One region of the Streptacidiphilus sp. EB103A genome, then DNA from elsewhere that is predicted to be linked to it. Evidence: predicted binding sites of a transcription regulator. Region 1 holds the regulator's gene; the other holds the start of a gene.
What was found. The regulator HrcA, encoded in region 1, represses chaperone genes, less so after heat shock. The targets are predictions, from matches to a motif close to TTNGCACTCNGNNNNNCNGAGTGCNAA.
Positions count from the first base shown of each region.

Region 2: a site for HrcA is predicted at 1,123-1,149, ahead of groL (chaperonin GroEL). Genes of this name have one in related genera too.

Region 1 is NZ_JBGCAQ010000011.1:246,735-249,940, reverse strand. Features, by position in the region: gene ABH941_RS20110 (16S rRNA (uracil(1498)-N(3))-methyltransferase) at 1-226, opposite strand, end outside; gene dnaJ (molecular chaperone DnaJ) at 261-1,406, opposite strand; gene hrcA (heat-inducible transcriptional repressor HrcA) at 1,449-2,480, opposite strand; gene htpX (zinc metalloprotease HtpX) at 2,694-3,206, shown strand, end outside.
Region 2 is NZ_JBGCAQ010000013.1:179,606-182,811, forward strand. Features, by position in the region: gene ABH941_RS22465 (MoaD/ThiS family protein) at 1-265, shown strand, start outside; gene ABH941_RS22470 (cold-shock protein) at 722-922, shown strand; gene groL (chaperonin GroEL) at 1,304-2,926, shown strand; gene ABH941_RS22480 (hypothetical protein) at 3,034-3,206, shown strand, end outside.

The DNA of each region.
Region 1 (3,206 bases):
GTTCGGTGAGCAGCGCGTCGACCCGGACCTCCAGCACGTCCTTGCCGACCACCCCCACCACCGAGCCCGAAACGGCCGCTCCCGCGCCGTCCGCGAGCACCACCGGCTCGCCCACGGTGAGCCTGCGTACGGCGACGGCATGACGGCCCTCGGGGCCGTCCAGCCGCACCACCGCCCCGACCGGGGCCAGCTGCGCGCTGTCGACGACGAACACCGGGGCTGTCATGCCGTACCTACTCCAGAACTGTGCTGACGGGCGCTCAGGCGCGACCGTTGAAGGCGTCCTTCAGGCGGGAGAACAGGCCCTGCTGCCCGGGCGCGAAGGTCCCCTTGGGGCGCTCCTCGCCGCGCAGCTTGGCCAGCCGCCGCAGCAGCTCCTCCTGCTCGGGGTCGAGCTTGCTGGGCGTCTGCACCTCGACGTGCACTATGAGGTCGCCGCGTCCGCCGCCGCGCAGGTGGGTGATGCCGCGTCCGTGCAGCGGGATGGACTGGCCGGACTGGGTGCCGGGCCGGACGTCGATCTCGACGGTGCCGTCCAGGGTCTCCAGCGGGACCTTGGTGCCGAGCGCCGCCGCCGTCATCGGCAAAGTGACCGTGCAGTGCAGGTCGTCGCCGCGGCGCTGGAAGGTGGAGTGGGCGTTCTCGCTGATCTCGACGTAGAGGTCGCCGGCCGGGCCGCCGCCGGGGCCGACCTCGCCCTCGCCCGCGAGCTGGATCCGGGTGCCGTTGTCGACACCGGCCGGGATCTTGACGGTCAGCGTGCGCCGCGCGCGGACCCGGCCGTCCCCGGCGCACTCCGGGCAGGGGGTGGGCACGACCGTGCCGAAGCCCTGGCACTGCGGGCAGGGGCGGGAGGTCATGACCTGGCCCAGGAAGGACCGGGTGACCTGGGACACCTCGCCGCGGCCGCGACACATGTCACAGGTCTGCGCGGAGGTGCCCGGGGCCGCGCCCTCGCCGTTGCAGGTGGTGCAGACGACGGCGGTGTCGACCTGGATGTCCTTGGTGGTGCCGAACGCGGCCTCTTCGAGGTCGATGTCGATCCGGATCATCGCGTCCTGGCCGCGCCGGGTGCGCGAGCGCGGCCCGCGCTGGCCCCCGGACGCGCCGAAGAAGGCGTCCATGATGTCGCTGAAGCCGAAGCCCGCGCCGGCGCCGAAGCCGCCGGGGCCCGCGCCGCCGCCGCTCGCGGAGAGCGGATCGCCGCCGAGGTCGTAGACCTGCCGCTTGTTGGGGTCGGAGAGGACCTCGTAGGCGGCGTTGATCTCCTTGAACCGCTCCTGGGTCTTCGGGTCGGGGTTGACGTCCGGATGGAGCTCGCGCGCCAGTCGGCGGAACGCCTTCTTGATCTCGTCCTGACCCGCGTCACGCCGGACGCCGAGTACCGCGTAGTAGTCCGTGGCCACCAAAATGCTCCGCTTGTCTTCGTTTCCAGGGCTTGGGACTGCTTAGGACGCAGCCAGGATCTGACCGACGTATCGTGCCACCGCCCGGACGGCGCCCATGGTGCCCGGGTAGTCCATCCGCGTCGGCCCGACCACGCCCAGTTTGGCGACGGTCTCGTCGCCCGAACCGTAGCCCACCGACACGACCGACGTGGAATTCAGCCCTTCGTAGGCGTTCTCATGACCGATCCGAACCATCATGCCCGCGTCGGCGGTCTCCCCGAGCAGCTTCAGCAGGACCACCTGTTCCTCCAGCGCCTCCAGTACGGGGGCGATGGTGAGCGGGAAGTCGTGCGGGAAGCGGGTCAGGTTGGCCGAGCCGCCGATCACGACCCGCTCCTCGGTCTGCTCGGCCAGCGCCTCGAACAGGGTGCTGAGGACGGCCGTGACCGTGCCCCGGTCCTCCCGCTCGAAGCTGTCGGGCAGGTCCTGGAGCAGGATCGGCACCTCGACGAAGCGCTGCCCGCCGGCCCTGGTGTTCAGCCGGGAGCGGAGATCCGCGAGAACGGTCTCGCCGACGGCCGTGGGGCAGTCGATGAGCCGCTGCTCGACCCGACCGGTGTCGGTGATCAGCACCAGCATCAGCCGGGTCGGCGTCAGCGCGACCAGTTCGACGTGGCGGACCGTGGAGCGGGACAGCGAGGGGTACTGCACCACCGCGACCTGCCGGGTCAGCTGCGCCAGCAGCCGTACCGTGCGGGCCACCACGTCGTCCAGGTCGACGGCGTGGTCCAGGAAGCTGCCGATCGCCCGGCGCTCGGCCCCGGACATCGGCTTCACCTCGGTGAGCCGGTCGACGAAGAGTCGGTAGCCCTTGTCGGTCGGCACCCGGCCCGCACTGGTGTGCGGCTGGTGAATGTAGCCCTCGTCCTCCAGCGTCGCCATGTCGTTACGCACCGTGGCCGGCGACACGCCGAGATTGTGCCGTTCCACCAACGCTTTGGAACCGACCGGCTCCTCGGTGCCGACATAGTCCTGGACGATGGCACGCAGAACCGCCAGCTTGCGGTCGTCGAGCTTGCGCTCCTCAAGCACGGGGCACGCACCTCCTACCTACCGGTCCTGCCGGGCGCCGGGCGGAACTCTCTGGCCAGAACTGGCACTCTGGATGAAGGAGTGCCAGGAGCTGTCCGGCCAGTGTAAGGCGCGAGGGTACGCGACCGGAACGCCTGGGCCGTCCCGTACGTACCTGTTGGTAGGCCCGAACAGGGCAGAATTGGATAGCACGCACATTTTCGAGGAGGGGCCATGGCCAGGACACGCTTCGCACCGGACCGCGGGCTGACGAGCCGGATGCTGGCGACGATGTTCTTCATCGGCCTGCTGTACGTCGTGTTCGTGGGCGCACTGATCGTGCTGTTGAAGGGCGCCTGGCCGTTTGTGGTGATCATCGCCGGCGGCCTGTTCATCGCCCAGTTCTGGTTCAGCGACAAGATCGCGGCCTTCAGCATGGGGGCCCGCGAGGTCTCCGCGGAGGACTACCCCGAGCTGCACGGCACCGTGGACCGGCTCTGCACGCTCGCGGACATGCAGAAGCCCAAGGTCGCCGTCGCCCAGAGTGACATCCCCAATGCCTTCGCCACCGGACGCAACGAGAAGAACGCCGTGGTGTGCGTCACCACCGGTCTGCTGCGCCGGCTGGAGCCGGAGGAGCTGGAGGGCGTGCTGGCGCACGAGATGTCCCACGTCGCACACAAGGACGTGGCCGTGATGACCATCGCCGGCTTCCTCGGTGTGCTGGCCGGGATCATCACCCGGGTC
Region 2 (3,206 bases), on a different contig from region 1:
CGTCCGCATCCCGACCATCCTCCGCACCTACACCGGCGGCGCCGCCGAGGTCGCGGCCGAGGGCGCCACCCTCGCCGCGGTCATCGACGACCTGGAGGCCAACCACACCGGCATCCGCGGCCGGATCCTGGACGACAGCGGCAAGCTGCGCCGCTTTGTGAACGTGTATGTGAACGAGGACGACGTGCGCTTTGCGGACGGCCTGGAAACGGCCACTCCGGACGGCGCGGGCGTCTCGATCATTCCCGCCGTCGCGGGTGGCTGAAATTCACCCCTCATAATCGCGGGCAGGCCGGGACGTCCCTTCGGGGCCGTCCCGGCTTCGCTTTATCTCTGCTGTGCGTCAGCTGTGGCCGTGTGCGGCGCCGCGCTCCGGGAGAGGTAGAGTGGCTTCCGGTTACCCCTGTTGCTGCATGGCCAATCCCCACCTGTCCCGTTGTCTGAGACGGCGGTGGGCGCAGAGCTGTCACTGGGGCGTCAGAAATTCTTAAGCGATATGACGCATAGGTCCGCTATGTCCGGGTCATTTTGCCGACCTTTGTTGCGATAACCATCGCTCCGCCCCATAAGGCCTCCCAAGAATTCCCTCACTTATGCCCTGTTGCGGAGGGCACCCGAGTGGATACATTCAGCGTCGGTTGAAGCGTTGCGTGCGGCGTGGCGCTTCGGTCCGGTCCGCGGAGTGCGGACCGTGAAAGGGCCAGTAATAGGGGAGTTTGGAATGGCTCAGGGCACCGTCAAGTGGTTCAACGCGGAGAAGGGGTACGGCTTCATCGCGGTCGACGGTGGTGCGGACGTGTTCGTCCACTACAGCGCGATCCAGATGGACGGGTACCGGTCGCTCGAAGAGGGCCAGCGGGTCGAGTTCGAGATCTCGCAGGGTCAGAAGGGTCCGCAGGCGGACATGGTCCGCGTGGTGTGACCGCTCGGTGAGCGATCGCTGACTAGTGACAGGACCGGCCGAGCCTCGTTCCGAACGAAGCACAACGCAGGTCTTCCGGTAGGCCCGCACCCCTCGGGGTGCGGGCCTACCGGCGTCCGGGAACCCCTCGGGAGCGCTCCTGACCACCCGCCCACCCGTCGCCCGACCACCACCCCTATTCGATGCCCTTCGGGCCGCGCCTTGCACTCAAGGGGGCAGAGTGCTAATCATTGGCGTTAGCACTCTGAGGTAGAGAGTGACAACGGGCCGGGTAGGTGAGGCCCCGGACGCGGCGGGAAGTGACCGCCGCAGGCCGGGTCCGTCCGTCGCGGGCGCCAGCGCGGTCCACACGCAGCCACCCTGTCCGGGAGGACCACTTCCATGGCCAAGATCATTGCGTTCGACGAGGAAGCTCGTCGCGGCCTTGAGCGCGGGATGAACCAGCTCGCCGACGCTGTCAAGGTCACGCTCGGCCCCAAGGGCCGCAACGTCGTCCTGGAGAAGAAGTGGGGCGCCCCCACGATCACCAACGACGGTGTCTCCATCGCCAAGGAGATCGAGCTCGAGGACCCGTACGAGAAGATCGGCGCCGAGCTCGTCAAGGAGGTCGCCAAGAAGACGGACGACGTCGCCGGCGACGGCACCACCACCGCCACCGTGCTCGCCCAGGCCCTCGTGCGCGAGGGTCTGCGCAACGTCGCCGCCGGCGCCAACCCGATGGCCTTGAAGCGCGGCATCGAGAAGGCCGTCGAGGCCGTCTCCGCGCAGCTCCTGGAGCTGGCGCAGGACGTGGAGACCAAGGAGCAGATCGCCTCCACCGCCTCCATCTCCGCCGCCGACCCGCAGATCGGCGAGCTCATCGCCGAGGCGATGGACAAGGTCGGCAAGGAAGGCGTCATCACCGTCGAGGAGTCGCAGACCTTCGGCCTGGAGCTTGAGCTCACCGAGGGCATGCGCTTCGACAAGGGCTTCATCTCCGCCTACTTCGCCACCGACCTGGAGCGTATGGAGACCTCGTTCGAGGACCCGTACATCCTGATCGCCAACTCCAAGATCGGCGGGGTCAAGGACCTGCTTCCGATCCTGGAGAAGGTCATGCAGTCCGGCAAGCCGCTGCTGATCATCGCCGAGGACGTCGAGGGCGAGGCCCTGTCGACCCTGGTCGTCAACAAGATCCGCGGCACCTTCAAGTCCGTCGCCGTCAAGGCCCCGGGCTTCGGCGACCGCCGCAAGGCCATGCTCGGCGACATCGCCATCCTCACCGGTGGCACGGTCATCTCCGAGGAGGTCGGCCTCAAGCTGGAGAACGCCGGTCTGGAGCTGCTCGGCCGCGCCCGCAAGGTCGTCATCACCAAGGACGAGACCACCATCGTCGACGGTGGCGGCGAGAGCGACCAGGTCGCCGGCCGGGTCAACCAGATCCGCGCCGAGATCGAGAACAGCGACTCGGACTACGACCGCGAGAAGCTCCAGGAGCGCCTGGCGAAGCTCGCGGGCGGCGTGGCCGTCATCAAGGCCGGCGCCGCGACCGAGGTCGAGCTCAAGGAGCGCAAGCACCGCATCGAGGACGCCGTCCGCAACGCGAAGGCCGCCGTCGAGGAGGGCATCGTCGCCGGTGGTGGCGTTGCGCTGCTGCAGGCCGGGATCATCTTCGACAAGCTGGAGCTTGAGGGCGACGAGGCCACTGGCGCCAACATCGTCAAGGTCGCCCTTGAGGCCCCGATCAAGCAGATCGCCTTCAACGCCGGCCTTGAGGGCGGCGTCGTGGTGGAGAAGGTGCGCAACCTTCCGGCCGGTCACGGCCTGAACGCTGCCACCGGCGAGTACGTGGACCTGATCGCGGCCGGCATCATCGACCCGGCCAAGGTCACCCGCTCCGCCCTGCAGAACGCGGCCTCCATCGCCGCGCTCTTCCTCACCACCGAGGCCGTCATCGCCGACAAGCCCGAGAAGGCCGGTGCCCCCGCGGGCGGCGGCATGCCGGGTGGCGACATGGACTTCTGATCCTCCGGATCAGTTGTCTGAGCCTGTCTTACATGTTCCAGCTCGTTCCACTGCGAGGCGGTCCTCCCCGGTCAAGGGGAGGGCCGCCTCGCGGCATCATGGAGTGTATGGATGCAGAGACCGTTGAAGCCGCACTGCACGGCGCCCGGGCCGGGGTGCTGCGCGACCTGACCACCCGCGACATCGCCGACGCCGGGGTCGTCTCCCTGCTGGAGGACGCGGTGGCCCAGCGGCGCTGGTGGGTGGAGCAGTGGCCGGACGGCGCCGGGTTCCTGCTGGG